2 regions of the Paraburkholderia sp. BR14320 genome follow, and region 2 is predicted to be linked to the other one. Evidence: riboswitches for the same ligand, from Rfam matches in the RefSeq annotation. Region 2 holds a riboswitch; the other holds the start of a gene.

Region 1 (15,248 bases), on a different contig from region 2:
CAGGGCATCCATATCCAGCGCGACGGCACCGAAAGCTGGCTCGTGATCGACAACAAAACGCCCGACCAGGCGTGGCCGCAAATCCGCCGCTTCTGGCAGGAGCAAGGCTTCCTGCTCGTCGTCGACCAGCGCGACAAGGGCGTGATGGAAACCGACTGGAACGAAACCCACGCGCAGATCAACGACGGCTTTATCCGCAACACGCTGTCGAAGGCGATGGGCAACAGCTACGTGAGCTCGGAGCGCAACAAGTTCCGCACGCGTCTCGAAGCGGCGCCGAAGGGCGGCACCTACGTGTTCGTCAGCCAGAAAGGCATGCGCGAGGCGATCACCGGTACGAACAATGAGTCCACCCAGTGGCAACCCAAGCCGAACGACCCGGCGCTCGAGCAGGAATATCTGAAGCGCCTGATGGCCTCGCTTGCGCGTGCTGAATCGGGTGCGGGTGGCACGCAGAACGCCGAGCTGTCGCCTGCGGGCACGCAGATCGCGCCGAATGCGGCGACGGCGGGTGCGAAGTCTGCGACGGCCGCCGTCGTCGCGCAAAACGTCGCGCTGGCGGCCCAGCCGTCGACGCCGGACGTGGATTCGGCCAACAACACGTCGGCCCAGCTCTCGTCAACCGAACTCACGCTCGGGGAGCCGTATGACCGTGCGTGGCTGCGCGTGGGCCTCGCGCTCGATCGCAGCAATTTCACGGTCGACGACCGCGACGTGAGCCGCGGTCTGTATTTCGTGCGCTACGTCGATCCGAAGGATATGTCGTCGGCCGAGCAGGGCTTCTGGAGCCAGGTCTTCCACGGCCGGAAGGAGAAGGTCGCCAAGGAGTATCGCGTGAACGTGCGCGCGGTGACGCCGGATCAGACCCGCGTGGCCGTGGTCGACGACAAGGGGCAAGTCGACGAAAGCTCGCAGGCCAAGCAGATCATGAGCCTGATGGCCTATCAGCTGCACTGATACGGGAACCTAGCGGCCAACGCCGCCGGTTCGACGAAAAAAACGCCCGGAGCAATCCGGGCGTTTTTTTTCGACCGCCTACTCAGGTATCCGCGCGCCGCCGCGTGCCGACCCACGGCAAGCGCTTGATCACGCCGGTCGCCAACGCGGTGCCGACCAGAATCACCGCGCACCCTTCGAGCATGCCGGGTGACACCGTCTCGCCGAGAAACAGCGCGCCCCACAGAATGCCGAAGATCGGAATCACGAAGGTCACGGTGATCGCGCGTGTCGGACCGGCGACCGCGATCAGATGGAAGAACAGCATGTACGCGATGCCGGTGCAGGCGACGCCGAGCGCGATCACCGCGCCCCACGCACGCAGCGAAATCGGCGCGGCGGGCCAGTAGATCACCGCGAGCGGCAGCAATACGATCGTTGCGCCAATCATCGTGCCGGTCGCGACGCTGAGCGCGTCGACGCCAGTCAGGTGACGCTTCGTGTAGTTGGCGGCGATGCCATAGAGCAGCGTCGCGCCGAGCGCGGCGCCGGCGGCGAGCGCGACGGTGAGCGGCGCGGCGGCCGAGCCGTCCGGCGCCGCGATCTGGTCCCACACGAGCATCAGCACGCCGAGAAAGCCGACCACGAGGCCGAGTGTGCGCAGCGCGCTGAGCCGGTCGCGCAGCCACAGAAAGCCGACCAGCGCGCCCCACAGCGGCGCGCACGCATTGATCACCGACGTGACGCCCGCCGACAGAGTCAGCTCGGCATACGCGAACAGGCAGAATGGCGCCGCCGAATTGAGAATGCCGACCACGAGCAGCGGCAGCGCGTGCGTGCGCAACAGCGTGCCGGACTGTTGCAGCGGCCGTCGCGCGATCAGCACGATCGCGAGAAAGAGGGCGCCGATGCCGACGCGCAGCGCCATCAGCGGCGCGACGCCGAAGTCGGTCACGCCGACGCGGATGAACAGGAACGATGCGCCCCACAGGGCGGCGAGGATCAGCAGTTGCAGAAGGTTTCTGGCTTTCATTGGAATGGCGCCGCGCGCAGTTGAGTCGGGACGCCAACTCATCCTAACAGTGCGATCGCGCGATTCGTTTCAATGCGGGATGAAACGGCAAGATCCGGGAGACGGCCGCGTCCGGGTAGGTCGATCGTAAGCGCTGCGAGAGTGCGCGCCAAACGAGCAATTCTCACGGATATGTGAGAAAAATTGCGATGCGGCGGCGCGGTAGCGGGGATGGAATTGCAAACGGAGCCCGCGATGCGCGGACGCCGTCCGAAACGATGTGAATTGCGTTGCGCCGTTAGCGGCGCAAGCTCAGTGCGGAATCATCCATTGCAGGAAGTTCTGCTGCGCCCACACGAGCACGCCGAGCAGCACCGTGAGCAGAATCGAATGCTTGAAGGTCTTGGCGAACACGACGCCTTCCTTGCCCTTCAAGTCGGTGGTCGCGACGCCGGTCGAAATGTTCTGCGGCGAGATCATCTTGCCCATCACGCCGCCCGACGAGTTGGTCGCCGCCATCAGCACCGGATTCAGATTGAGCTGCTTGGCCGCCACCACCTGCAGATTGCCGAACAGCGCATTGCCCGACGTATCGCTGCCCGACAGGAACACCGCGACCCAGCCGAGAAACGCCGAGACGAGCGGAAACACCGGCCCGACCGACGCGACCCCGAGGCCGAGCGTGTAGTTGAGGCCCGAGTAGTTCATCAGATACGCGAGGCCGACGATCGTCGCCACGGTCAGAATCGCGATGCGCGTTTGCACCCACGTGTCGGAGATCGCCTTGCCGAACTCGGCGGGGGGGAGTCGCACGACGAACGCGGTGATGAGCGCCGCGACGAGGATCGCAGTGCCGGTCGCAAGCGGCTGGAAGTCCCAGATCGCGCCGTACGGCGTGTTGTACAGCGTGATGAACACGGCCTTGTCGAGACCCGGCCACGACACCTTCACGTCGCCGATCGTGAAGATCCTCGCTACCGTCCAGACGATCACGACAACCGACACGATGATCCACGGATACCAGCCTTGCACGCCGCCGATCTTGCCGCGCACCTCGTTGATGCGATCGACGTTGATCGCGAATTTCGGATCGGCGACGGGCTTCCACACCCGCAGGAACGCCACTGTCAGGATCAGCGAAACCAGCGAAGACAGCACGTCGGTCAGGCTGTAGTTCACGAAGTTCGAGACGACGAACTGAGTCAGCGCGAAGCTCAGGCCCGACACCAGCAGCACCGGCCAGATCCGCAGCATGTTGCGAAAGCCCGCGTACACGCCGATCACATAGAAGGGCAGCAGGACCGCAAAGAACGGCAATTGCCGCCCGACCATCTTGCCGAGCACATCGGACGGCAGATGCGTGACCGCGCCGAGCACCGTGATCGGCACGCCGAGCGCGCCGAACGCAACCGGCGCGGTGTTGAAGATCAGCGTGAAGATCAGCGCTTCGAGCGTCGGAAAACCGAGCATGATCAACAGTGAACTCGTGATCGCGACCGGGGTGCCGAAGCCCGAGATGCCTTCGAGCAGCGCGCCGAACGAAAAGCCCACCACGACGAGCACGATGCGCCGGTCGTTCGGCAGGTTGTCGATCATCCACAGGCGGAAGGCTTCGAAGCGTCCCGAGCGCTGCGCGATGTTGTACAGCAGGATCGCGGTGAAGACGATCCACATCACCGGCCAGAGCGCAAAGACGACGCCGGCTGCGACCGAGTTGAGGGCGAGCCCGACCGGAAACTGCCAGACGAAAATCGCGACGATCAAACCGACGATCAATCCCGCGAGCGATGCCTGCCACGCTGGCCTGCGCGCCCAGCCGAGCAGCGCGAGCACGACGATGATCGGCAGCGCGGCGACGATAAACGACGCAAAAAGCGAATTACCGACTGGAGTGAGCAGTTGATGAAACATCACGTCTCCTTCGTTGTTGTGTAATTCGACGCGGGAGATTGCGCATGACGGCGCGTCGCTCTGGCATGGCGGACGCTCGCGAGTGGCCTCGACCAAGCGGCTGCGCCTGATTTAAGCGGGTGCTGCGTGCAACCTTTCAAGAATAGAGCGCCATATCGGCGAGTCAAGCCGGGAAAGTACGGGCGGGGTGTGCGCGGTGACGGGTGAACAGAGACAGGTCAATGCCAGTGGCCGCCCCAATGGCCGCCCCAATGTCCCCCCCAGTAGCCACCAATGCCGATCGCGATCGACGGTCCATAGTAGGGGGGATAGCCGTAATAGGCGGGATAAGGATAAGCCGGTGGCGGATAGTAGGCGGGATAAACCGGAGGTGCCACATACACGGGCGCGGGGGTTGCATAACCGGGCGGCATGTCCTGCGGCGCGACCTGCATTTGCGCCTGGGCTTGAGGCGTCTGCTGTGGATCGGTGGCCGGTGTGGTTTGGTCCGCTGCGGTGGCGGGGGCGGTCGAATAGTACGACGTGTAATAGCCCGCCGGATAGTAGCCGGCGGGGTAGTAGCAGCCGGATAAAAACAGACTGGAGGCGAGCGCGGAAATCGGGGCGGCGGGCCGCGCGAATCTCGCGGAACAACGAAACGATATGCGTGGCGACGAGAGACGCACCGCGCGAAGATGGGTGACGACGCGGGACTTCATGGCGCGCTCCTCGATGAACCGATGCCGCCTCGCGCGACGTCGTTGTGAGGAGCTTACGCTCTTGCCGCGGCAGCGCTGTGGCAAAACCGCAACCGCATATTTAAGTCTATTTCCACGCGCATAGTCGAGACGAGAGCGCACTGCATTCGCCGCCCTCGTCAGTCCTCGGAACGCTCGTTTGCCGCTCACTTGCCGATCTGGTTACCGATGACACCGCCTACCGCCGCGCCGCCCAACGTCGACAAGCCGCTGCCGCCGATCGCCGCGCCGGCTGCGCCGCCGACACCCGCGCCGATCGCGGTATCGCGTGTGCGTGGGGACATGTCGCCGCATGCCGCGATACCCGCGACGAGCGAAAGTGCAACTGCGACGGTGCCAAGACGAGTACCGAGTTGAACGATCGATTTCATGATGATGACTCCCTTCTTTGTTGGACGTAGTTGTTTCCTTCTCGCAGCACACAACGTGCCTGCTCGACGCGGCGGCACAAAAAAAGCCCGCCATGCCGGCGGGCTCCGATACTGCTGGGCTAACTCGCGCGTATCGCGCAAGCCGCTTATTGCCGCTGATAAATCTCCGCGCCTTGCTTCATGAACTCGATCGACTTGACTTCCATCCCTTTCTGCAGCGCTTCGTTATCGCTGACGCCCTGTTGCGCGGCGAACTCGCGCACGTCCTGGGTGATCTTCATCGAGCAGAAGTGCGGGCCGCACATCGAGCAGAAATGCGCGACCTTGGCCGAATCCTTCGGCAGCGTTTCGTCGTGGAATTCGCGCGCCTTGTCCGGGTCGAGACCGAGATTGAACTGGTCTTCCCAGCGGAATTCGAAGCGCGCCTTCGACAGCGCGTTGTCGCGTACCTGCGCGCCGGGATGACCTTTCGCGAGGTCCGCTGCGTGCGCGGCGAGCTTGTACGTGATGATGCCGGTCTTCACGTCGTCCTTGTTCGGCAGACCGAGGTGTTCCTTCGGCGTCACGTAGCACAGCATCGCGGTGCCGAACCAGCCGATCATCGCGGCGCCGATGCCCGACGTGATGTGGTCGTAGCCCGGCGCGATGTCGGTGGTCAGCGGCCCGAGCGTGTAGAACGGCGCTTCGTCGCACCAGTCGAGCTGCAGGTCCATGTTCTCCTTGATCAGCTGCATCGGCACATGGCCCGGACCTTCGATCATCACCTGCACGTCGTGCTTCCATGCGATCTGCGTGAGCTCGCCGAGCGTCTTAAGCTCGCCCAGTTGCGCTTCGTCGTTCGCGTCGTAGATCGAGCCGGGACGCAGGCCGTCGCCGAGCGAGAAAGCCACGTCGTAGGCCTTCATGATTTCGCAGATGTCTTCGAAATGCTCGTACAGGAAGCTTTCCTTGTGATGCGCGAGGCACCACTTCGCCATGATCGAGCCGCCGCGCGACACGATGCCGGTCATCCGGTTCGCGGTGAGCGGCACGTATTGCAGACGCACGCCCGCGTGGATCGTGAAGTAGTCGACGCCCTGCTCGGCCTGTTCAATGAGCGTGTCGCGGAAGATTTCCCACGTCAGATCTTCAGCCTTGCCGTTGACCTTTTCGAGCGCCTGGTAAATCGGCACCGTGCCGATCGGCACCGGGCTATTGCGGATGATCCATTCGCGCGTTTCATGAATGTGCTTGCCGGTCGACAGATCCATCACCGTGTCGCCGCCCCAGCGGATCGCCCAGGTCATCTTGTCGACTTCCTCGCCGATGGAGGAGGTCACCGCCGAGTTGCCGATGTTCGCATTCACCTTCACGAGGAAGTTGCGGCCGATGATCATCGGCTCGCTTTCCGGGTGATTGATGTTGTTCGGGATGATCGCGCGGCCGCGCGCGATTTCCTCGCGCACGAATTCCGCGGTGATTTCGGTGAGGCCGTTCGGGCCGAACGCGCTCGCGCCGAACGCCTGGCCCGGATGCTGGCGGCCCATCATCGCGGCGAGCTTCGCGCCGTTCGGGCCGCTCGCCTTGAGGGTCTCCAGATACTCGGCACGGCGCTGGTTCTCGCGAATCGCGATGTATTCCATTTCCGGCGTGATGATGCCTTGCTTCGCGTAGTGCATCTGCGTCACGTTTTTGCCGGCGATCGCGCGCCGCGGCGTGCGATGCAGACCCGGGAAACGCAGCTGCGCGGTGGCCGGATCGGCAGCGCGCTCGCGGCTGAAGCTGCTCGACAGACCGCTCAGCGGCTCAGTGTCGCCGCGCTCTTCGATCCACGCCTGACGCAGCGCGGGCAGACCCGCGCGGATGTCGATCTTCGCGTCCGGATCGGAGTAGGGGCCCGACGTGTCGTACACGTAGATCGGCGGATTCTTTTCGCCGCCGAAGCTGTCGGGCGTGTCTGCCTGCGAGATTTCGCGCATCGGCACGCGGATGTCGGGGCGTGAGCCGGTCACGTAGACCTTGCGCGAATTCGGCAGCGGCGCGACGGCGGCCTCGTCCACATGGGCTTCGGCGGAAATAAACTTCGGATTGGCGCTCATGTAAGTCTCCGTACAAAGTGGGGCGGCTAAGCAGGAGACTGAGATGGAAGTGGTCGGAAATCGCTGGGAGGTGAGGCTGTTGAGGCTGGTGCGAGATCCGTACGCTTCCCTGCGCTGGCATTATCCAGATCAGGTTCAAAGGGTATTTCTCACCCACGCAACACGGACCTCCAGCTCCGCGCTACGCAGGACCCCCGCGTTAGCAGCGCACACGATACACCGCCCGCCCGCGGTTTGGCAACCTGTCTGCGTGATTCAAAAAAACTGGTCCAGATGAATCCGGACATCTCCTATGCTTATTTCGAGACCGCGTCAGACAGGGCAACTTACAACAATGGAACAGCCGGCTTACAGGGAAAAATCGTCGGCGGCTTCGGGCTGATACAGGATTTTGGCGATCTTGAGGACTTGCTGATCGCCGCTGGGTGGCGTGAAGCGGATGCTCTCGCCGCGGCGCGCGCCGAGCAGCGCGAGGCCAGCCGGCGAGAACACGTTCAGCCGCCCTTGCGCGAAATCGGCGTTGGGCGGATAGACGACGGTCCACGTCATTTGTTCGCCGCTCGCCGTATCGATCAGCGTCGCTTGCGAGTTCATCGTGACGACGTCGGCGGGGATATCGTGCGAATCAACGATTACCGCGCGTTCGAGCACGTCGTCGAGCACGTGCTGCAGCTTGGCGTTGGCGGCCGCATATTTCTCGAGGCGGGTCACGTCGAGTTCGGTCAGATAGCAGGTTTTGATCTTCTTCATCATCAGGACTCCGATAAGGCGGTGGAGGATGGCCGCGTGCGACGACCCCATGCGGGTGGTCGGCGGATGAGTTCACGAATGGGAAAGCCCGGAGCCCGGCGACGCGGCCCTGGGTATCGGCAGGCTACGTCAGCAAGGGCGCCGGGCGGCGCGAAGCGGGAGCGTTCGGGACGTCTCGCCGGCGCCGTGCGGCGCGACACCCGCGCGCGCGCAGCCGCCTGCGCGGCATGGGCGCAAGCGGGCGAGAACACGGAAAGTCGGACGACGCACAGAAGTCACGGGCAAAACGACCAGGTGATGGGAATAGCGAACAGGAGGTTGCCGCGCAGCAAAACGTGAAGCCCGCGACACCAGCGACGAAAGCTTGATGTTAGCACGCTGTCTCGGGCGTTTCCGTTCGCGACATCGCACTCGGTCGAGCGGCCGTCTTTTGTGCGGTGCCAGAAGAAAGCGACGTGCTCCGCATAGCGTTCAAGCCAGTCACACGATTGCCGTTAATCAAAGTGCAGCGAAGGCCGCACTCCTGCGAAGCGATTCGCGGGATGGCGCGTGAATGGCGCGACGCGACTCGCGCCGATTGACCGATTGACAGAGAGGTGCACATGAAAGCGGAAAGAATGCGGTGGCGAACGCTCGGTCGCACAGCCGCGGTGGTGGCATTGCTTGCCGCGCCGCTGGCGGCGCCGGCGGCATCGACGGTGACGGGCGGCGTGATCCGGTTCGTGGGGATGATCGTCGCACCGCCGCTGCAGATCAGCGCGGATACGGCGATCACTGGCGTCGCCGTCGAAAGTGCGAGCGTGGCCGGTCAGCGCTTCTCGCGCACGGTGACGTTCAGCGCGCCGCCGGGCGTCGTCAGCGGGGCCGATGTCGCGCTCGAAGTGAACGGCGGCACGCAGTCGCGGGATCTGGTGGCAGCGCGTTTCGTCGATGGCGCCGGGCACGTCGTGCTGACCCGCGACGGCCACTACGCGGTCGATCGCGCGGGCGGGGTGCTGTCGCTGAACGCGCGGCGCACCGATACGGACACGCGCGTGACGGTAGTGGTCAGTTACGACTGAGTCGCGGCGAGCCTTGGCTCGCTACCCATGCCGGAAAAAATTAAAAGAGGCTTGTCATAACCGGCCGCGCGGGCCGACAAACGTGCAGATTTCGATCGGAGCACGTCATGTCGACCGCGCACTATCGCTCGCTACTTCAGCGCCTAGCGACTTTTTCGAGGCCCGCCGCCGGCCTCGCGCTCGTTGTGCTGAGCGCTTCGGGCATAGGTGCGGCAGATGCGGCCAGGCCCCAATGTGCGACACACAGCCCCGCGCACCGGTTAGCGCTCGTCGAGCTGTACAGCAGCGAGGGCTGCGATAGCTGCCCGCCCGCCGACCGCTGGCTCGGTCAATGGAAAAGCAATGGCGCCGCCCACGGCATCGTGCCGCTCGCACTGCACGTCGACTACTGGAACAGCCTCGGCTGGACCGACCGGTTTTCCCAGCGTCGCTTCACCGAACGTCAGCAGACGCTGACGCATCTCGCGGGCGCGCACACGATCTATACGCCGGAAGTGTTCGTCGCGGGCCGCGAGCTGCGCGACTGGTCGCAACGCGACAGTTTCGAGCGCCGCATCGACGAGCTCGTCGCCGAACCCGCGCAGGCCAATGTCGCGCTCGAACTAAGTCCGCGTGCACCCGGTGCGTTCGATGTCGATGCGCAGTTCAGCACGACGGACGCCGCCACGGATCCGTTGAGCGGCTATCTCGCGGTCTACGAAAACGCGCTGACGACGCAGGTCGGCGCGGGCGAAAACCGCGGCGCGACGCTGCATCACGAACGCGTCGTGCGCGCGTGGTTCGGGCCGGTGCCAATCGTCGCCGGTCACGCGCGGATTCGTCAGGACGTCGATCTACGCGATGCGAGCGTCGACGCGAAAACCGATCCGATCGCCAACGTCGCCGACCGCTTTGGCGTGGTCGCGTTCGTCGAAAGCGACGCGAGCGGCGATGTGCTGCAAGCCGCCGATCTTCCAGCGTGCCGTTGACCGACATCGCACGCGCCGCATTCTCTACCGCTGCCCGAGGAGAGCCGCCATGTCCACACCCACACCGCACGCATTGCGCCCCCGCGCACCCGCCGCGCCCGCCGCACCGAAGCGCGCCGTCATTCACCCGCTGTGGCTGCGCATCACGCATTGGCTGAACGCGCTCGCCGCGATCGTGATGATGCTGTCGGGCTGGCGCATCTACGACGCGTCGCCGATCTTCCCGGCGTTCAGCTTTCCGACCGGGATCACGCTGGGTGGCTGGCTCGGCGGCGCGCTGCAATGGCACTTCGCGGCGATGTGGCTGCTGGTGTTCAACGGCCTCGTGTATATCGCGCTGAATCTCGCGAGCGGGCGTTTCGTGCGCAAGTTCCTGCCGTTGACGCCGCGCGCGGTGCTGCGCGATTTCATCGCCGCGTTGCGCGGGAAGCTGTCTCACGACGATCTGCGCGTCTACAACGCGGTGCAGAAATTTGCCTACCTGTTCGCGATCGCCGATCTGATCGTGCTGGTGCTGTCGGGGCTCGCGATCTGGAAGTCGGTGCAGTTTCCGCTGCTGCGTGAACTGATGGGCGGCTACGACAACGCGCGCGTCGTGCACTTCACCGCGATGTCGCTGCTGGCCGCGTTTCTTGCGGTGCATCTGGCGATGGTCGCGCTCGTGCCGCGTTCGTTGCTCGCGATGCTGCGCGGACGTTGAGCCGCGATTGCCCACGGCCACGCTGATGTTCACGCTCATCGACGCGCAACGCGAACTCTGTAGGGATACCGAATCATGAACAAGCCGATCGACAAAGCAGCAGACCAACCCACCCAGCGTGTTAGCCACACGCTCGACCGCGCGTCGATCCTGCTCGATGCGAAGCGCGAACTGGCGATGCCGTCGCGACGCCTGTTCGGCAAGCAGCTATTGACGCTCGGCGGTCTATCGATGCTCACCGGCTGCTCGCTGACCGACGACGCTTCCGTCAACCGCTTCCTGAGCGCGGTATCGCGGCTGAACGATCGCGCGCAGGCCGCGCTGTTCGATCCGAAGCAGCTCGCGCCGACCTACACCGAAGCGCAGATCACGCGACCGTTCCCCTTCAACGCGTACTACGGCATCGACGACGTGCCGCACGTGGACGGCTCCGCTTACCAGCTGAAGCTGAGCGGGCTCGTGACCGGCAAGCGCGTGTGGACGCTGCCCGAACTGTACGCGCTGCCGCATGCCGAGCAGATCACGCGGCATATCTGCGTCGAAGGCTGGAGTGCGATCGGCCGTTGGGGCGGCACGCCCTTCGGCGATTTTCTGCGGCGTGTCGGCGCGGATACGACGGCGAAGTACGTCGGCTTCAAATGCGCGGACGACTACTACGAAAGCATCGACATGCCGACCGCATTGCATCCGCAAACGCTGCTGACGTTTTCCTACGACGGCGAGCGACTACCCGCGAAATACGGCTACCCGATGAAGCTGCGCATGCCGACCAAGCTCGGCTACAAGAATCCGAAGCACATCGTCGAGATATTCGTCACCAACACGTATCCCGGCGGCTATTGGGTCGACCAGGGCTACAACTGGTTCGGAGGCTCCTGACGCATGCGGGCGCACGCGCGCTTGCGGCAGCGGCTTCGGAAGCACGCCGGCGCGAGCCGGTTTCGATTCATCCACCACCAACGGAGTCATCCCATGAAGAAGATTGCAATCACCACGATCGCACTGCTGATGCTGGCAAGCGGTGGCGCCGCATTCGCGCAGGCGAGCGGCGCGATGTCAAACGATGCGATGTCGAAAGACACGATGTCGAAAGATTCGATGTCCAAAGACAGCATGTCGAAGGACGGCATGAAAAAGGACGCGATGAAACACGACTCGATGAAAAAGGGCGGCGGCGCGATGGGCATGAAGCACGAGGCGTCGGGCGCGATGGGCAACTGAGTCCGCGCGCGGGGTGCTTAGCGATCCTGCCGATGCGGGGAGCATCGGACGGATTCGACGCTGAATGCAAGCCGGGGATGCGTCCCCGGCTTTTCTGTTGCAGGAAACCAAAAAGTTACGATTCTGTCGCGCGGCGCACTCGGCGCTTACTGCATAATGCGTTGCGCGCCGCGGCTTTCGCCCGCGGCGTCGCCGCGCATCGCGGCCGCGTTGCGTCGTGTCGTTTTGACCGATTCCGCCGTCACAGCCGTTTCTGGCGCTTCCTGCGCCGCCCATCGTCTTACTGTTCCACCGACATGTCCGCCAGCCTCACCCGTCAGACCGCATCGCCGATGCGGTGCCCGCCATCCCGCCCGAAAGGCATCGACGCAGGCGCGGCGCCTCGCGGGCATCGAGCGCAGCGCGCGGGTCGAGTGGCGACGGCGGGCTGAACGCATGTCGCTGCAACCCTCAGTTTTTTCTCCCCGTGGCTGGCCGCTGTGGCTGCCGCAGACGCGCAAAGGGAAGGTCGCGCTCGCGCTTGCCGTCGTTTATCTGGTGTGGGGCTCGACCTATCTCGCCGTGCACGTCGCGCTCGGCTCGTTCCCGCCGCTGCTGATGTCGGGCTTGCGCAACCTGTTCGCCGGCATTGGTCTGTTCGTGTTCGCCGCGCGCCGCAAGCCGGTCTGGCCGAGCCTCGCCGAAATTCGCAACGCGGGCCTCGTCGGCACGATGCTGGTGGGTCTGTCGAGCGGCATGCTCGCGTACGGCATGCGCACGGTCGGCACCGGCACCGCGGCCGTGATGGTCGCGACCGTGCCGCTGTTCGCGACCGTGATCGCGGCCGTCGCCGGACGCAAGATCGGCCGCGGCGAATGGTTCGCGGTCGGGCTCGGGTTCGCCGGCATCGTGATTCTGAGTCACGGCGACAGCACGCCGGGCTCGGTGGGCGGCAGCCTCGCGATTCTGTGCGGCGCGTTGTTCTGGGCCGGCGGCGCGCATCTGGCCGGCGTGTTGAAGCTGCCGTCGGACCTGTTTTTGTCGACTTCGCTGCAGATCGGCCTGGGCGGCGCGATCTCGACACTGGTCGCGTGGGCGGCGGGCGAGCAGATGCTCGAGCTGCATTTTCTGCCGCTCGTCGCGTTCCTGTATCTGATGCTGATCGGCACCATGGCCGCGTTCGTCGCGTACGGTTATCTGATTCGCCACACGAGCCCGATCATCGCGAGCAGTTGCATGTACGTGAATCCGATCGTCGCGGTTGCATTGGGTGCGCTGCTGCTCGGGGAGCCGGTCACGCGCTCGACGGTGATCGCGACGATCGTGATCCTGAGCAGCGTCGGCTTGTCGTTCTGGTTCGATTACCAGAAGGGCAGCGCCTGAGCGCGGCGCGGTTCTCGTCGAACCGCGCGACCGTTGTCAAAGCGCCGCCGCCAGCTCAGCGCCCTCGCGGATCGCTCGCTTCGCATCGAGCTCGGTCGCGAGCTTCGCGCCGCCGATCACATGAAAGCGCGGGCCGCCGCTGCCGTGCTTGCCATCGACAGTCGGCGGCAACAGCTCGCGCAACGACTCCTGCCCTGCGCACACGACGATCGTATCGACGTCGAGCCATTCGTCGGCACCGTCTCGCGCGATCCTCAGACCGCGCGCGCTGATCTCCCGATACTCGACGCCGCCTAGCATCTGCACGCCGTTCCTCGCGAGCGCCGCCCGATGCACCCAGCCCGACGTCTTGCCGAGCCCCGCGCCGAGCTTGCCGGCCTTGCGCTGCAATAGCCAGATCTGCCGCGCCGGTTGCGCGGGAGCGGGCCGCTTCAGGCCGCCGCGCTCGCGCACCGCGAGGTCGACGCCCCATTCATCGAGCCACGTATCGCGCGGCACCGGCAGCGGCTCGCCCGCGCGATGCAGCAGAAACTCGCTGACGTCGAAGCCGATGCCGCCCGCGCCGATCACCGCGACGCGCGCGCCGACCGGCGCGCCGCGCAGCACGTCGACATACGACAGCACGTTGGCCCCGTCGATGCCGGCAATCGCCGGCCGCCGCGGCACGATGCCGGTCGCGACGATCACGTCGTCGTAGGCGCCCGCGGCGAGCAGCGCGGCATCGACGCGCGTACCCAGCCGCACGTCGACGCGATGGCGTTGCAACTGGCTGCGGAAGTAGCGGATCGTTTCGCTGAACTCTTCCTTGCCCGGCACGCGCATCGCGAGATTGAACTGGCCGCCGAGCGTGTCGCTGGCCTCGAACAGCGTCACGCGATGCCCGCGCGAGGCCGCCACGGTCGCGGCCGACAGCCCGGCCGGCCCGGCGCCGACCACTGCGACCGAGCGCGCCTGCTGTGCGCTTGCGAGCGGCCGGTAGACGAGCTCGGTTTCGCGTCCCGCGCGCGGATTGACGAGGCAGCTCGCGCGCTGATTCCTGAACGTGTGATCGAGGCAGGCCTGATTGCACGCGATGCAGGTGTTGATTTCGTGCGTGCGGTCCTCGGCTGTCTTCAGCACGAACTCGGGATCGGCGAGCAGCGGCCGCGCCATCGACACGAGATCCGCCGTGCCATCGGCGATCAGCGCTTCGGCGACCTCAGGCGTGTTGATACGGTTCGACGCGATCACCGGCACGTTGACCGCGGCCTTCAGACGCGCGGTCAGCGAGGTGAACGCCGCGCGCGGCACCGAGGTCACGATGGTCGGCACGCGCGCCTCGTGCCAGCCGATGCCGGTGTTGAAGAACGTCACGCCGGCCGCTTCGAGCGCCTGCGCGACCTGCACGGTTTCCTCCCACGTATTGCCGCCCTCGACCAGATCGATCAGCGACAGCCGGTACACGACGATGAAGCGCTCGCCGCATTCGGCACGCACCCGCTCGATGATCTCGCAGGCGAGCCGCATGCGATTCTCGATGCTGCCGCCGTATCGATCGGTGCGCCGGTTCGTGCGCGGGCACAGGAACTGGTTCAACAGATAGCCTTCGCTGCCCATGATCTCGACGCCGTCGTAGCCCGCGCGTTGCGCGAGCCGCGCGCAGCGCGCGTAGTCGCGCACGGTGCGCTCGATGCCGGCGAGCGTCAGCGCGCGCGGCTTGAACTTCGAGATCGGCGACTTCAACGCCGACGCCGACACCACGAACGGCTGATAGCCATAACGGCCCGCATGCAGGATCTGCAGCGCGATCTTGCCGCCCTCCGCATGCACGGCCTCGGTCACGAGCCGGTGATTGCGCAGATCGAATACCGAGTTGAGCGTGCCGCCGAACGGCAGCAGCCCAGCCCTCGCGATTCGGCGAAATCCCGCCCGTGATGATCAGGCCGACGCCGCCTTTCGCGCGCTCGCGGAAGTACGCGGCCAGTTGCGGGTAATGCCAGAAGCGGTCTTCCATGCCCGTGTGCATCGAGCCCATCACGACGCGGTTGGTCAGACGTGTGAAGCCCAGGTCGAGCTCGGCGAGTAAGTGTTGGTAAGACATGCAGGGACCGTGTAAGTGGAGGGCCGCACGAACGATACACCGCGCGCCAGACCAGACCGCC
Region 2 (15,248 bases):
CAGCGTGCCGAGGATCGCCGCGCCGAACATCGCGAACACGATGATGTAGAGCGGCGAGGTGAAAGCGAGCGGCACGAACCAGATCGTCACGATGAACACGCCGAAGCCGACGCACAGCCCGCGCGCCACGGCCGCGAGCACGTAGGCCGCGAACATCTCATAGTGCGACAGCGGCGGCAGCAGCACGAACACGAGGTTGCCGGTGATCTTCGATTGAATCAGCGACGAAGAACTATTCGCGAACGCGTTCTGCAGCACGCTCATCATCACGAGACCTGGAATCAGGAAGCTCGTGTATTCGACGCCCGGATAGACCTCGACGTGGCCGCGCAGCGCGTGGCCGAAGATGGTCAGATAAAGGAGCGCGGTGATGACCGGCGCGAGAACGGTCTGGAACGATACCTTCCAGAAACGCAGCAGTTCTTTGTAAAACAGCGTGCTAAATCCACTGTAGCCGCTCATGCGAGCCCCTCGATCACTTCTGGACCGTTCATCACCTGAACGAATACGTCTTCGAGGTCGGCTTTGCGGACCTCGATTTCTTCGAATGTACAACCGGCCGCGCGGCATTGCGCGAGGATACGCTCGACGTCGTCGTAGCTCGTCAGGCGCAGCAGGTGCTGGCGGCCATTGCCGTTGCCCGCGCCGCTTTCCGCCTCGAGTGGACGCAGATCGGCGGGCAGCACGCCGTGCGCGAAGCGCACGAACAGCTGCATGCCGGCGAAGCGCTGCAGCAGCGTGCTGGTGCGATCGAGCGCAACGACCTCACCACGGCGCAGCATCGCGATGCGGTCGCACAGCGATTCGGCTTCTTCCAGGTAGTGCGTGGTCAGCACGATCGTGTGGCCTTCACGATTCAGGCGCGAGATGAACTTCCACAGCGTCTGGCGCAGCTCGACGTCGACGCCCGCGGTCGGCTCGTCGAGCACGATCACCGGCGGACGGTGCACGAGCGCCTGCGCGACCAGCACGCGGCGCTTCATGCCGCCCGACAGCGCGCGCATGTTCGCATCGGCTTTTTCGGTGAGATCGAGATTGGCCATGATCTCGTCGATCCATGCGTCGTTGTTGCGCAGACCGTAGTAGCCCGACTGGATGCGCAAGGTTTCGCGCACCGTGAAGAACGGATCGAACACGAGTTCCTGCGGCACCACGCCGAGCGCGCGGCGCGCATTGCGGAAATCGTCGACGACGTCGTGACCGCGCACCGCGATGCTGCCTTCGTCGGCGCGGGCGAGACCCGCGAGTATGCTGATGAGCGTCGTCTTGCCCGCGCCGTTCGGACCGAGCAGTCCGAAGAACTCGCCTTCTTCGACCGTGAGGCTGACGCCCTTGAGCGCCTGCAAGTCCTTGTAGCGCTTCTTGACGTTACGAATTTCTATGGCTGACATGACTATGGGCCGCGCGCGTCGCGGCGCCTGAAGTAGCCCCGATGGAGCTTGGGGACGTGCAAATGCTGGAAGAAACGGAACCGGGGCCGATTAGGGGGCCAGTTCAACGCCCCAAAAAAACGTTTGATTATAGGGCAAAAACTGAGACCCCCGGCCTGGCCGGAAGGGGGGAGACGACGCTAGAGGAGCGTCAATGTCGCGCTGACGCAACCATGCTGGAGGCGACAGGAGAGAGAAGCGTATCGACGCCGTAGGCCTGCGCGAGACTGGCGAGACCAGCCGGCAGATTGACGATTTCGAACTTGCCGCCACGCGCCGCCGCGGCCCGCACCCACGCGAGCAGGACGGCGAGCGCCGACGAATCGAATTGCTTGAGCGGCGCGCAATCGACGCCGCGCGCGCCCGCCGCAATGCGTTGCAGACCCGCCGCGAGCGCGGCCTTCGCGCTCTCGTGGGTCAGCGTCGCGCCGCTGTCGAAGCGGTTCGCGACCTGGTTCAGCACGTCGCTCACGACTGCTTGCCCGCGGCGAGTTGCTGATTGCGCTGCGTGAGGAACTGGATCAGTCCGTCCACGCCCTTCTGCTGGATCTGCTCGTTGAACTGCTGCTGATACGCCTGGATCAGCCACGCGCCGAGCACGTTGAGGTCATACACGCGCCAGCCTTGCGCCGTCTTGTACAGACGGTAGTCGAGTTCGATCGGTTGGCCATTGTTCATCACGACCGAGCGCACCACGGTGTCGGTGTCGTCCGGGTTCATGCGGAACGGCTTGAACTGGATCTGCTGGTCGCGCACCTGCGCGAGCGCGCCCGAGTACGTGCGGATCAGCAGCATCTTGAACTGCTCGACCACCTGGTTTTGCTGCTCGGGCGTCGCGGTGCGCCAGTTGCGGCCCATCGCGAGCTGGGTGGTGCGGCGGAAGTCCGTGTACGGCAAGATCTTTTCGTTGACGAGCGCCGTGATGTGGGTGATGTCGCCCTGCTGGATCGACTTGTCGCCGCGAATCGCGTCCATCACCTGTTGGGTGACGGTTTTGATCAGCACCTCGGGGGAGTTGGTGTCGACGGTTTGCGCCGATGCGCCCGCGCTGATGAATGAAAACAACACGGCAAACAACGGAATCAGGAAGAATTTTTTCATATCGAGCTTTGCCTCAAAAATAGTGCAACAGTTTGAACGGACCTTATCACGCGAGTTCGACGGCAATCCATGCGCAAACTGCGAGAGTCGTATCGATCTGTTACGGCTGCACGTTCAATGCAATCTGAACGACGGGAAGTTGAAGCGCGTGGGCGGCACCAGTTGACCGGCCGGAATCTGCGTTTCAGGGCCGCCTTTCAGGTCTAGCGGTGGGGTTTCGGTGCCCGACGCAGCCTCCGGCGCCGACGCGCCCTGCGGTGCCGATGCGCCTTGCGGTGTTGCCACGGCCGCGCCGGATGCGGGAGCCGCCTTTGCCGGAGCACCCTGCGTGCCCGCGGCAGCGCCCGCCGCACCGGTTGCAGCGCCGGCCGGCGCACCTGCCGCCCCCGCGGCCGCGCCCGTCTCGCCTTCCTCGTACTTCGGCAGCGGCGCTTCCTCTTCATAGCTCGGCAGGTCCTGCGGACGCCGGCGGTTATCCGAGAGCAGATACTGGCGGCGCTGCAGATACGCATTGCGCACGAACGAGTATTTGTCGAGCGCCGCGCCTTCCAGCAGGTTGCTCGCGCCGAGCAGGTTCGCGCGCGTATTGACGATGTTCAAGCCCCACAAGGCCCAGCTCAGGCCCGGCGGATCGATGTAGCTGATCGGGTTCACGTAGTAGTTGCCGAGCGAGCCGAATGCGTCGCGCACCGTGCTCGGCCCGAACAGCGGCAGCACGAGGTAAGGGCCCGCCGGCACGCCGTAGTGGCCAAGCGTCAGACCGAGGTCGTTGTCGTGCTTGGGCAGCTTCGCGAGCGTCGCGACGTCGAACAGGCCGCCGACGCCGAACAACGTGTTGATCACGATCCGCATGATGTCCGACACGCCGTCCGCGATGCGCAACTGCAGCAGATTGTTCGCCGCGATATAGATGTCGCCGATGTTCGAGAAGAAGTTCGTCACGCTGTCGCGCACCGGCTGCGGCGTGACAAACACATAGCCCTGCGCGACCGGCTTGATCGCGTACTGGTCGACCTTGTCGTTGATGGTGAAGATCGTGCGGTTCAGCCCTTCAAACGGGTCGCCCTTGGTCGGCGTCTGCACGGTCGTGCAACCGGCGAGTAGCGCAGCCGCCATGGCGACCTTGCCGAACTGTAGGACGCGCGCGCCGCTGCGCGGGGTCTGCAGTTTCGTCTGCATCGTTGTTCTCCTTATTGGCCTGACTGGCCGGCAGCGCCGGAGGCCGGCGCTCCCGGCGCCGGTGTGGGGGCGGATGCAGCGGGCTTCGCTGCGCCGGAATCCGCGGCCTTGCTATACAGGAACTGGCCGATCAGGTTTTCCAGCACGATCGCCGATTGCGTCATCGTGATGGTATCGCCCGCCTTCAGCATTTCCGAGTCGCCGCCCGGCTCGAGCCCGATGTACTGCTCGCCGAGCAGACCCGAGGTCAGGATCTTCGCCGAAGTGTCTCTCGGAAACTCGAATTGCTTGTCGATATCGATCGTGACAAGCGCCTGGTAGGTGTTGCTATCGAAGCCGATCGACGCGACCCGGCCGACCGTCACGCCAGCGCTCTTTACCGGCGCGCGCGGCTTCAGCCCGCCGATGTTGTCGAACTTGAGCTTGACCGGGTAGGTTGCCTGGAACGACAGCGAGCTCATATTGCCGGCCTTCAGCGCAAGAAACAGCAACGCCACAAAACCCAGCACCACGAACAGGCCGACCCAGAAGTCGAGAACATTCTTTTTCATCGTCATCCCAAAGTGAATCCACCGCGCCGCCGCCACTTCCCGCCGTGCGCGGCACATCGTGCGCCGCCGGAAGCCGGCACGCTGCGCGGCCTTAGCTGAACATCAGTGCGGTCAACAGGAAGTCGAGCCCGAGCACCGCGAGCGACGCGTACACGACCGTGCGGGTCGTCGCGCGCGACACGCCTTCCGGCGTCGGCTTCGCCTCGTAGCCCTGAAACAGCGCGACGAAGGTCACCGCGAGACCGAACACCACGCTCTTGACGACCCCGGCGCCGACATCGCGCCACACGTCGACGCCACTTTGCATCTGCGACCAGAACGCGCCGGCATCGACGCCGATCAGCAGCACGCCGACCACGTAACCGCCCAGCACACCGACCGCACTGAAGATCGCCGCGAGGATCGGCATCGAGATGATGCCCGCCCACAGGCGCGGCGCGATCACGACTTTGACCGGATCGACGGCCATCATTTCCATCGCGGTTAGCTGCTCGCCCGCCTTCATCAGGCCAATTTCGGCGGTCAGCGACGTGCCCGCGCGCCCGGCGAACAGCAGCGCGGTCACGACCGGCCCGAGCTCGCGCACCAGCGACAGCGCGACCAGCAGCCCGAGCGCCTGCTCGGAGCCATAACGGTTCAGCGTGTAATAGCCCTGCAGCCCGAGCACGAAGCCGACGAACAGCCCGGACACCGCAATGATCACGAGCGAATAATTACCGACGAAGTGGATCTGCTTCGTGACAAGACGCGGGCGGCGCAGCAGCGGGAAAATTTCGAGCACGAGGCGCAGGAAGAAGCGCGTCGCGTAGCCGGCGGTGCCGAGCCCGGTGATGACCGAGCGACCGATCGTACTGATCATGACTGGCCTCCGCCGATGCCGAAATCCGCCGCGAGCGGCGTCTGCGCCGGATAGTGGAATCGGAACGGGCCGTCCGGCGCGCCGTCGATGAACTGGCGCACGGTCGGGTCGGTCGACGCGCGCAGCTCGTCCGGCGTGCCTTCGGCGAGCACGCCGCCGTTGGACAGGAAATACACGTAATCGGCGATCGCGAACGATTCCGGCACGTCGTGCGTGACGAGAATCGACGTCGCGCCAAGCGCCTGGTTCAGCGTGCGGATCAGGTTCGCGGTGATGCCGAGCGAGATCGGGTCGAGGCCGGCGAACGGCTCGTCGTACATCATCAGTTCGGGGTCGAGTGCGATCGCGCGCGCGAGCGCCACGCGCCGCGCCATGCCGCCCGAAATCTCCGACGGCAGCAAATCGCGAGCGCCGCGCAGGCCGACCGCGTTGAGCTTCATCAGCACGAGGTCGCGCAGCAGGTCTTCGGGGAGATCGGTGTGTTCGCGCAGCGAGAAGGCGACGTTTTCGAACACCGACATGTCGGTGAACAGCGCGCCGAACTGGAACAGCATGCCCATCTTGCGGCGCAGCGCGTAAAGGCCTTCGCGCGTCTGCCCGCCGATGTCCTGGCCATGGAACAGCACCTGGCCGCGTTGCGCGCGCACGAGGCCGCCGATCAGCCGCAGCACCGTGGTCTTGCCGCAACCCGAGCCGCCCATGACCGCGACGACCTGACCGCGACGAAAGCGCAGATTCAGATTCGACAGGACGAGCCGGTCGCCGTAACCGAAGTCGACGTCGCGCAGCTCGAGTATGGTCTCGGGGGAGGAAGGCACCAAACTGACAGTCCTTTTACACGGAAGGCCGAATTATAGGGCCATCATGCAAAAGCTGCCTTGAGGTGCCCCGTTCCTTGACTATGCCTGACGATTATTGCGTAAACGTGTGTTGCAGCGCCGAAACAGCGGCGGCCGGGTCGGCCGCTTCGGTGACCGCGCGCACCACCGCCGCGCAGCCGACGCCAGTCGCGAGCACCTCCGGCAGCACCTGCAGATCGATCCCGCCGATCGCGACGAGCGGCACCACGCCGTCGAGCAGCCGCACATAGCGCGCGAGGCGCCGCAAGCCCTGCGGTGCGGTCGGCATGACCTTGGTCGTGGTCGGGAATACGGCGCCCAATGCAATGTAGCTCGGACGAAAATGCAGCGCCTTCAGCATCTCGTAGAAGCCGTGCGTGGACAGGCCCAGGCGAATGCCCACGTCGGCCAGCGCGGACAGATTCGCGGTATGCACGTCTTCCTGACCAAGGTGAACGCCGTACGCGCCCGCCTCGAGCGCGGCCTGCCAGTGGTCGTTGATGAACACCTGCGCGTCGTGCGCGCGGCCGGCGGCCACACAGCGGGCGATCTCGCGCTTCAGTTCGTCGGCGGGTTCGGCCGACTTGCGGCGCAACTGCACCGTCTTCACGCCGTAGCCGACTACCCGTTCGACCCAGTCCGCGGTCGGCAGCACCGGATACAGACCGAGCTTGTCCGGGCAGCGCGGGAACGCCCTGGCGGGTGCCGGCGGCAGGCCGGTCAGGCGCGGGAAGCGGCCGGGGTCGGACGGGAAAGCGTCGTCGGCGCGGGTCTCGTCGCCGTCGCGCCACGCGAGCGCGAGCACCAGTGCGTCGTGCGGATCGAAACCGCAGTCGAGGAACGCGGCCAGCGCGGGAATCCAGTCTTCCGCCAGATGACCTTCGAGGCCGTACTTCTCACCGCCCAGATGCAGCGTCGCGCGGTTTTCCGCGGCGACGATCACGCCCGCGCCCCGCGTCAGCCAGCGCGCGATCTGCTCGCCGTGCTGCTGCGCGTCGGCGATCACGATCAGGTCGCCACCGTTCGGTTCGTCCGGCGCGGTCAGGCAGATGCGCCACGGCGCGTGGGTCGGCGGCCAGTCGCCGAGCCGCGCGCGGATGCGCTCGGCGGCTTCGATGAGTTCGTCGGCCGTCGGCCAGAACAGATCGCGGTCTTTCAGCGTCAATGACTGCGTCATGCCGCACCTCCATCCTGATGCCAGAACGGCATGCCGACCACCGGCGTGCTCGCGTGCGCACTCTCGCGCTCGGCCATCGGGCCCGCGAGGTACGCCTGCCGGCCCGCCGCGACGCCCAGCGCGAACGCGCGCGCCATTGCGTCGGGGTGCGTCGCCTGCGACACCGCCGTGTTCAGCAGCACGCCGTCGAAACCCCACTCCATCACCTGGGCCGCGTGCGACGGCACGCCGAGCCCGGCATCGACGATCAGCGGCACGTCCGGCAGCCGTTCGCGCAACACGCGCAGCCCGTACGGATTGATCACGCCCTTGCCGGTGCCGATCGGCGCGCCCCACGGCATCAGCGCCTCGCAGCCAGCATCGAGCAGACGGCGGCCGATCACCAGATCTTCGGTGCAGTACGGCAGCACCTTGAAGCCATCCTTGACGAGCCGCGCGGCGGCTTCGATCAGGCCGACCGGGTCGGGCTGCAGCGTGTAGTCGTCGCCGATCAGTTCGAGCTTGATCCACTCGGTCTCGAAGATTTCGCGCGCCATATGCGCAGTGGTCACCGCTTCACCCACGGTCAGGCAGCCCGCCGTATTGGGCAGCAACGGCACGCCGTGGCGCTTGAGCAGATCGAAGAAGCCGGCTTCCGCGTTGCCCTCGTTCATCTGACGGCGCAGCGCGACGGTCACCATGCCGGGGCGCGCGGCGTCGATCGAATCGGACAGCGATTGCAGCGACGGGTAGCGCGACGTGCCGAGCAGCACGCGGCTTGCGAAAGTTTGACCGTATAGCGTCAGCGCGTCGGCGCTCTGGTGAGAAGTCATTTGCATCATCCTGGTTTGCCGTCGCGGCTAGAACCGACCGCGTGACGGCAATGGGTTTTCGGCGACGGTTGCTGCGTTCGGTAAGCGGCAGGCTGGCGCGAGCGCGCTCAGCCGCCCGCGACCGGCTGCACGACGTCGAGCCGGTCGCCCGTTTGCAACGCGCGCGCCGCATGCTGCGCACGCGCGACGAAATCACCGTTGAGCGCGACCGCGAACGGCGGACGCGCGCCAAACGCGGTGAGCGCATCGGCGACGGTCGAGCCTTCGGGCAACGACAACGGCTTCTGATTGATATGAATGTCCATGGTGTTCGAATACGGTTCAATCGATGGCGCAAGCGGCATCGCGCGCGGCACGTTGGCCGCCACGCTCAGGCCGGCTCGCGCGCGAAATGCTGTTGGAACAGCTCGCTCCAGCGCGCCTCGCGCCGCCAGCCGGCAAATGCGTCGGCGTCCCCTACGCGGCCGTCGAGCAGCGCGCTCGCGAAACGTACAGCTTCGTCGGCGACTTCCGGCGCGATCATAAAGCCGTGCCGATACAGGCCGTTCACGCGCAGCGTGCGCGCGCCGTCCCACAGCAGCGCGGGACGGTGATCGGGCAAGGTCGGCCGGCACTGCGAATTCAGCTCGAGGATGCGCGCCTCGCCGAAGCCCGGATGTACCGAGAACGCCGCACTCAGCAATTCGAGCGCCGAACGCACGCTGACGGGCGACATGTCCTCGCCCTCCACCTCGGTCGCGCCGATCACGTAGAGGCCGTTCTGCTTCGGCGCGATATACAGCGGGTAGCGCGGATGCAGCAGCCGCACCGGGCGAGTCAGCTGCAGGTGCGGTGCATGCACGCGCGCAACTTCACCGCGGATGCCGCGCAGCGTCGGTAGCACGGGCTTCGCGCCGAGCCCGCGGCAATCGATCGTGATGCCGGCGTCAGGCAGCGACGCGTCGTCGATCGGCGTGTTCCAGTGCGTGTCGACGCCGCGCTCGGCAAGCCCCGCGGCGAGCGCGGACAGCACCTGGCGATTGTCGAGTTGCCCCTCGCGCGGCAGCAGCCAGCCCTGATTGAAGCGGCCGGCCAACGCGGGTTCGGCGGCGCCGAGCTGCGCGCCCGAAAGCGCGACGAAGCCGCCATCGAGCAACTCGGCCGGCGCGTTCGCGCGCACGCGGCGCTCGAACAGCGGCGCCTCCGTGCGATCCGCGTGATGCCAGACGACGAGCGTGCCGTTGCGCTGGAAAAACACCGGCTCCGGCAGTTCGGCGAGCACGCGCGGCCAGCTTTCGAGCGAACTCACGCCGAGCCGCGTGATCAGCAGCTCGGCGCTGGCGGCTTCTGCCAGCGGCGCGAGCATCGCCGCGGCGACCCACGCGGCAGCCTGCGACCCGGCGGCATTGCCGCGCTCATAGAGCGCTACGCGATGGCCGTCGCCCGCGAGGCGCCACGCGACCAGCCGGCCGCACAAACCGCCGCCGAGCACCGCGAAATCAGGTCGAGCGGAACGGTTCATCGCGCGCTCTCCGTTTGATTGCGGCGGGCAAAACCAAAGCGGCACGGCACGCCGGAAGCGGCGTGACCAAGAGAAAGATGCATGTCTGAAGAATAGGCGGTCATCGAGTCCTTTCCGTACGGCCAAAAACGCACGTACCCAGGACGAAACCGGCGGGTGAAGCCGGCCGGTCACGGCGTGTGCAGGTGAGCTGCGCTCGCCGCCCGGCGGGGAATGGAAGACGGTTGCTTCCGGAAACTTCCCGCGCCGGTATTACCCGGATCGGGTGCAAAGGGTCTCTCTCAGCCTCGCCGCCCCGGCATGAAAATCATGCCGCCTGTGGGCGAAGCACCCCTGTTTCGTCGCAGGTCATTAGACCATAAAAGGCGCGGCGCCCGCAAACCAGCGGTCCGCCGTCGCTGCCGCGATTTTGATCTGGCACCGTCTACCGAGATGTCGATGCGAAGCGGCCCGGCGGTCTGGCACAATGCCGTGACCGGTGCCGAAAAAACGCGGCGCGCGGCACTCGTGGCCGCATGCGTGGCGGCGGAATCACGGCGGACGCCGGCCCCGAAAAATTAATTTTCGCTTAAGGGCGTCACGCCAGAATCGGGCGCCCGTCCGGACTCGCGTTCATCGCGATGGCGCGATGCCCGGCCAGGTACCGCAGACCCGCCGCAGTCACGGCCTCGCAAAGGGCCGGCTGTTAACGGGATCGCCCGACATGGGTAACCAGATCGGACCCGTACGCCGCCGGAATGCACTTCGGGTCAGCACTTCATCAGGACGCTCATGACACCACATACTTCCGCCAGCCCCGCGCTGCCGTCCGACGAAAAGGTCTCCGCCTGGAGCCTGATCAAGCCTTACTGGGTTTCCGAGGAACGAGGCATCGCATGGGCGCTGCTCGTCGCGATCATCGTGATGAACCTGATCGTCGTCTGGATCAACGTGCGCCTGAACCGCTGGAGCGCAGACTTCTACAACGCGCTGCAACAGAAGAACGTCCACGACTTCCCGCATCTGTTGATGATTTTTACCGGACTCGCGTTCGGCTTCATCATCCTCGCCGTGTATGGACGCTATCTGCGCCAGATGCTCGGATTCCGCTGGCGCCAGTGGCTGACCACCCGCTACCTGAACGAGTGGCTCAACGACAGCGCGTTCTACCGCATCGAGCGTGACCGCCTCGCCGACAACCCGGACCAGCGGATCAGCGACGACCTGCAGTCGTTCGCGACCACCACGCTGTCGCTGACGCTCGATCTGCTGTCGACCGTCGTCACGCTGGTGTCGTTCATCACGATCCTGTGGACGCTCGCGGGCGCGCTGAGTATTTCGCTCGGCGGCATGCCGCTGCATATCCCCGGCTATATGGTTTGGGCCGCCGCGCTGTATGCGGTGGTCGGTTCGCTGGTCATGCAGAAGGTCGGTCATCCGCTCGTGTCGATCAACTATCAGGCGCAGAAGGTCGAGGCGGATTTCCGTTTCGGTCTGATCCGGCTGCGTGAGAACGCCGAGCAGATCGCGTTCTACAACGGCATGGAAACCGAGAAGACGAACGCGCGCACGCTGTTCGGCCGCATCCGCGACAACTGGTGGCAGGTGATGAAGTACACGAAGCGCCTGACCTTCGTGCTGAGCTTCTATGGCCAGATCGCGATCATTTTCCCGATCGTCGTCGCCGCGCCGCGCTACTTCGCGGGCGCGTTCACGTTCGGCGTGCTGATGCAGATTTCGAGCGCGTTCGGCACCGTCAGTGATTCGTTCTCGTGGTTCATCAACAGTTATACGAGCCTCGTCGAATGGCGCGCGACCGTGAACCGGCTGCGCGAATTCAAGCGCGTCGTGCATGCGCCGCGTCTGAAGGAATCGGTGTCGCCGGCCACGGAACACGGCGGCATCAACCTGCATTTCGTCGACAGCAACACGCTCACCACCGACAGCCTCACGCTCGCGCTGCCCAATGGCAACCCGCTGTCGCGCATCCGCGATATCGCGATCCGGCCGGGCTCGCGCTGGCTCGTGCGCGGTCCGTCGGGCGCCGGCAAGAGCACGCTGATGCGCGCGCTCGCGGGCCTGTGGCCGTTCGGCGACGGTTCGATCGACGCGCCGGTCAATGCCCGCATGATGTTCATCCCGCAGGTCAGCTACATGCCGATCGGCACGCTGAAGGCGGCGCTCGCGTATCCATCGGCGGCGGACACCTATGGCGACGACGAATGCCGCGACGCGCTCATCACCTGCCATCTGTCGGAATACGCGGACCGTCTGCAGGAAACGGGGCACTGGACCCGCGTGCTGTCGCCGGGTGAGCAGCAGCGCTTCGCCGCCGCGCGCGTGCTGCTGCACAAGCCTGACTACCTGTTCCTCGACGAGGCGACCAGCGCGCTCGACGCGGAAAACGAGGCGCGGCTCTATCGACTGTTCACCGAGCGGCTGCCGAAGGCGGCGATCGTCAGCGTCGCGCATCGCGAATCGCTTGCTGCGTTCCATGACGAAACGCTCGACGTCGAGCGTTCGGCCGAAGCGATAGCGGCGTAAGCGACGCGCGCGGCGCTCAGGTCAAAAAAGCGCACGACGCCGCTCCGCGCGTCGTGCGAAACATCCGGAAAGACACGAGAAGAGTTCGGAAGCATTTGCGAAGCGCACAAGCTGTTCCGCGCTTTGAAAATGCCTGCGAGCAGCGACCATAGTCGTACGGGCCGCGCCATGCGTCGGCCTTCGTTGACGTCAGTCACGTCTTTGATCGCAACCGCTCTCCGGACTTCTCGCCCATGTCATACGCTCGCCGTGTTTCACCTTTTCTCCCGTCTTTGCTCCCGCGCCTCGCGCTCGCCTGCGGCGCGGCGCTGCTCGTCACGAACACCGTCGATGCCGCGCAAACGGCCGAGCCGAATCAGCCCGCCGATATCTGCGCGGCGCTGACGCACATCGTCGATGCGAGCGATTTCCGGCAACTGCCGAGCGAGACCGCAGCGCAACTGCCGGGCGTCTCCCATTCCGACGATTGCCGCGCCACCGCGCACGCGTACGACTGCCACTGGCGCGCGCACTGGCAAGCCGACGGCGTCATCAACGATCCGCTCGAAGAACTCGGCGCCGACATCGCCGCCTGTTTTCCGCGCGTCGTGCACGACGTCAACACACCTGTGCGCCAGCATTTCGTCGTGACCACCGACGCGCGCCGCGTGAACGTCACCGCAAGCGTGCAAGGTCAGAACGAACTGCGACTGCGCGTGACGCGCTGAGCGCGCGGCCGTCGCTGCTTTCGATGACCCAGCGAATCTCGTGACCGGGATCGGGCGCCGCATTATGACCTCGCCGCCAACCGTGCGCGCGCCAGCCGCAACCAAGCCTTCGCGTCTGGGTCGGGTCGCCTCGCTGATATCGCGGCGTCGCTGCGCCCTCGCCGCCTTCGCCGCGACGCTGACACTCACGCTCGACGGCTGCGCATGGACGCTGATCCAGGCCGCCGACGCCACCGGTTCCGTGATCCAGGCCGGCTACGCGATCGCGTCTAACTACTCGTCGCCGACCTTCGTCAATGGCCGGCCCGCGGATGTGCAGCACGTGTGCATCGAAGTGAACCCGACGGTGTCGGTCGGCGATTTCGTGCCGGCGCTGCAGCTCGCGCTCGAGCGGCGCGGCATTCGTTCGGACGTCTACAATCCGGGCACTTCACCCGCCGGCTGCGAAGCGCGGCTCGTCTACAACGCCGCGATCGACTATGGGCGTCGCTCGTTCAGCGACGAATCGATCCAGTACCTGTCGATCATCGATCTGACGCTGATCCAGAGCGGTCGCATTCTGGTCACGGCGCGCTATCAGACGGGCGGCCTGAACACCGACCGCTTCTCGTCGGCCTCGGTGAAGCTTGGCGGCTTGATCGAGCGGATGGTCGTCGATCGAACCGATTTCGCGCGCCAGGAGCAGCAACAGCAGACCTTGCAGACCTCGCAGGCCTTCGCGCCGACCCACTGAATACCCGCAGCTTGGGGTTCGCTTGCAGCGTCTTACACGGGAAAGGATTGGAAAGCGGTATGCGCTTTGCGCGGCCCGTGGGCATCACTAAGATCACCTGAATGAACCAGACCATCCTGATCGTCGATGACGATCCCGTCGTACGCGAGCTCGTCAGCGAGTATCTGCACGGGCGCGGCTTTAACGTCGCCACGCTCGAAAATGGCTCGGCGTTGCAGCGCAGATTGCAGCAGGAGCGCCCCGCTCTCGTCGTGCTCGACATCATGATGCCGGAGCTCGATGGCATCAGCGCGCTGCGCGCATTGCGCGTCGCTGGCGACGACATTCCCGTGATTCTGCTGACCGCGCGCTCCGATCCGATCGATCGCGTGATCGGCCTCGAGCTCGGCGCCGACGACTATCTCGGCAAGCCGTTCGAACCGAGCGAGCTCGTCGCGCGGATTCGCACCGTGCTGCGTCGTCGCGGCTCGATCGCGCCGGGCGCGCCCGAGCAACGCGCGCCCTATCATTTCGGCCGCTTCGAAGTGAACTTCCCCGCGCGCGAACTGCGCCGCGGCGGCGAACGCATCACGCTGCGTTCGAGCGAATTCGCGATGCTGAAGGTGTTCGTCACGCATGCGATGACCGTGCTCACGCGCGCGCAGTTGCTCGAGAAACTGCACGGCAATAGCGACGCGCATCGCAATCGGAGTCTCGACGTGTCGATCTGGCGCTTGCGTCGCCTGATCGAAGTGGACCCGTCGGAACCGCGCTACGTGCAGACAGTGTGGGGACGCGGCTATGTGTTCGTGCCGGACGGCGAGATCGGCGCGGCCGAGCGCGGGCTCGCGCCGCCGCTCGGCTAGCGGTGCGAGTCGAACTGATCGAAGCCAGTTGATGCGATCTGCGCGCCGCGCATAACGGGCACCGCGCTGACGCGGCCGACGGTCAAAACGTCAGCACACTCAGAAACATCCGCTGCAGCCAGCCCATCGTCGTCGCATCGTTGACCATGCCGAGGCCCGCCTGCTCGATGCGCGCGTTCGCGACCTTGCTCGACGCAACGTAATTGCCCGCTTCGATATCCTTGGGATTGACGATGCCCGACAACCGAAGACGGTCACGGGTACCGCTCATCGCGATCACCTTCTCGCCCGACACGACGAGATTGCCGCCCGATACCGTGCCGATCACGGTCACGGCGAGCGTGCCCGTCATGTCGCTGATGTCGCGCAGATTGCCTTGCCCCTTGTAGTCGGTGCTAGCGGAGCCGATATTGAACAGTTTCGCGAGCCGCGCGGCGGCGTTCGTCGATTGGTCCGCCGCGGCCGCGGTGATGCTGCTCGCGCGGTTCGCCGATGCGCTCGCGCTGTTGTTGCCGCTATACGATTCGGACAGCCGGATCGTCAGTACGTCGCCGATATGCTGCGCGCGCGGCGTCTCATACAGCAGCAGCGGTGCGCCGGCCTGATAGATCGCGCCTTGCGTGTTGACGTTCAACGGCGCGGACGCAAGCGGCGGCGCCATCGGCGTTTCGACGATCGAGCTGGTCTGCGTACTCGAACAGGCCGCGAGACAGCTCGCGGCGCCGAACACAAGGATGAGACGTAATGCGGTCATGCTGGCTCCGTGGCGAGAAAGATGAAATGGAGTTGAAGCGTGGCGGCGCTAGTGGGTCGCCCCCCGCTTTCGGCGTTGGGCTCATGCCGATAGTCAGGCTTGCCAGACAATCATCAGCCCGCGTCGGCGCCGCTCGCCTGCCACTGCCGCACGACCGCTTTCATCCACGCATCCGAGCCCTTCAGCAGATACGTGAGCGTGCCGTTGCGGCTGCGCGGCAGAAAGCAAAGCGTGATC

What was found. A riboswitch is a leader RNA that binds a small molecule or an ion and turns the genes downstream of it on or off. The one in region 2 is predicted to bind thiamine pyrophosphate.
Region 1: another riboswitch for thiamine pyrophosphate. It lies ahead of thiC (phosphomethylpyrimidine synthase ThiC); the one in region 2 lies ahead of AB3X89_RS17240 (FAD-dependent oxidoreductase).

What each region holds. Positions count from the first base shown of each region.
Region 1 is NZ_JBFPKG010000076.1:6,329-21,576, reverse strand. Features, by position in the region: gene bamC (outer membrane protein assembly factor BamC) at 1-957, shown strand, start outside; gene AB3X89_RS36435 (DMT family transporter) at 1,040-1,969, opposite strand; gene AB3X89_RS36430 (L-lactate permease) at 2,261-3,859, opposite strand; gene AB3X89_RS36425 (hypothetical protein) at 4,078-4,557, opposite strand; gene AB3X89_RS36420 (glycine zipper 2TM domain-containing protein) at 4,743-4,967, opposite strand; gene thiC (phosphomethylpyrimidine synthase ThiC) at 5,114-7,045, opposite strand; TPP riboswitch at 7,134-7,251, opposite strand; gene AB3X89_RS36410 (GreA/GreB family elongation factor) at 7,394-7,798, opposite strand; gene AB3X89_RS36405 (hypothetical protein) at 8,398-8,856, shown strand; gene AB3X89_RS36400 (DUF1223 domain-containing protein) at 8,964-9,824, shown strand; gene AB3X89_RS36395 (cytochrome b/b6 domain-containing protein) at 9,874-10,524, shown strand; gene AB3X89_RS36390 (molybdopterin-dependent oxidoreductase) at 10,600-11,403, shown strand; gene AB3X89_RS36385 (pentapeptide MXKDX repeat protein) at 11,497-11,745, shown strand; gene AB3X89_RS36380 (EamA family transporter) at 12,181-13,107, shown strand; partial or broken gene AB3X89_RS36375 (FAD-dependent oxidoreductase) at 13,144-15,187, opposite strand.
Region 2 is NZ_JBFPKG010000016.1:72,750-87,997, forward strand. Features, by position in the region: gene AB3X89_RS17185 (ABC transporter permease) at 1-462, opposite strand, end outside; gene AB3X89_RS17190 (ABC transporter ATP-binding protein) at 459-1,391, opposite strand; gene AB3X89_RS17195 (lipid asymmetry maintenance protein MlaB) at 1,582-1,902, opposite strand; gene AB3X89_RS17200 (phospholipid-binding protein MlaC) at 1,899-2,531, opposite strand; gene AB3X89_RS17205 (VacJ family lipoprotein) at 2,646-3,710, opposite strand; gene mlaD (outer membrane lipid asymmetry maintenance protein MlaD) at 3,722-4,261, opposite strand; gene mlaE (lipid asymmetry maintenance ABC transporter permease subunit MlaE) at 4,353-5,120, opposite strand; gene AB3X89_RS17220 (ABC transporter ATP-binding protein) at 5,117-5,938, opposite strand; gene thiE (thiamine phosphate synthase) at 6,033-7,136, opposite strand; gene AB3X89_RS17230 (thiazole synthase) at 7,133-7,948, opposite strand; gene thiS (sulfur carrier protein ThiS) at 8,056-8,253, opposite strand; gene AB3X89_RS17240 (FAD-dependent oxidoreductase) at 8,319-9,449, opposite strand; TPP riboswitch at 9,671-9,794, opposite strand; gene AB3X89_RS17245 (ABC transporter ATP-binding protein/permease) at 10,221-11,972, shown strand; gene AB3X89_RS17250 (hypothetical protein) at 12,206-12,679, shown strand; gene AB3X89_RS17255 (hypothetical protein) at 12,744-13,412, shown strand; gene AB3X89_RS17260 (response regulator) at 13,514-14,257, shown strand; gene AB3X89_RS17265 (flagellar basal body L-ring protein FlgH) at 14,340-15,011, opposite strand; gene AB3X89_RS17270 (hypothetical protein) at 15,125-15,248, opposite strand, start outside.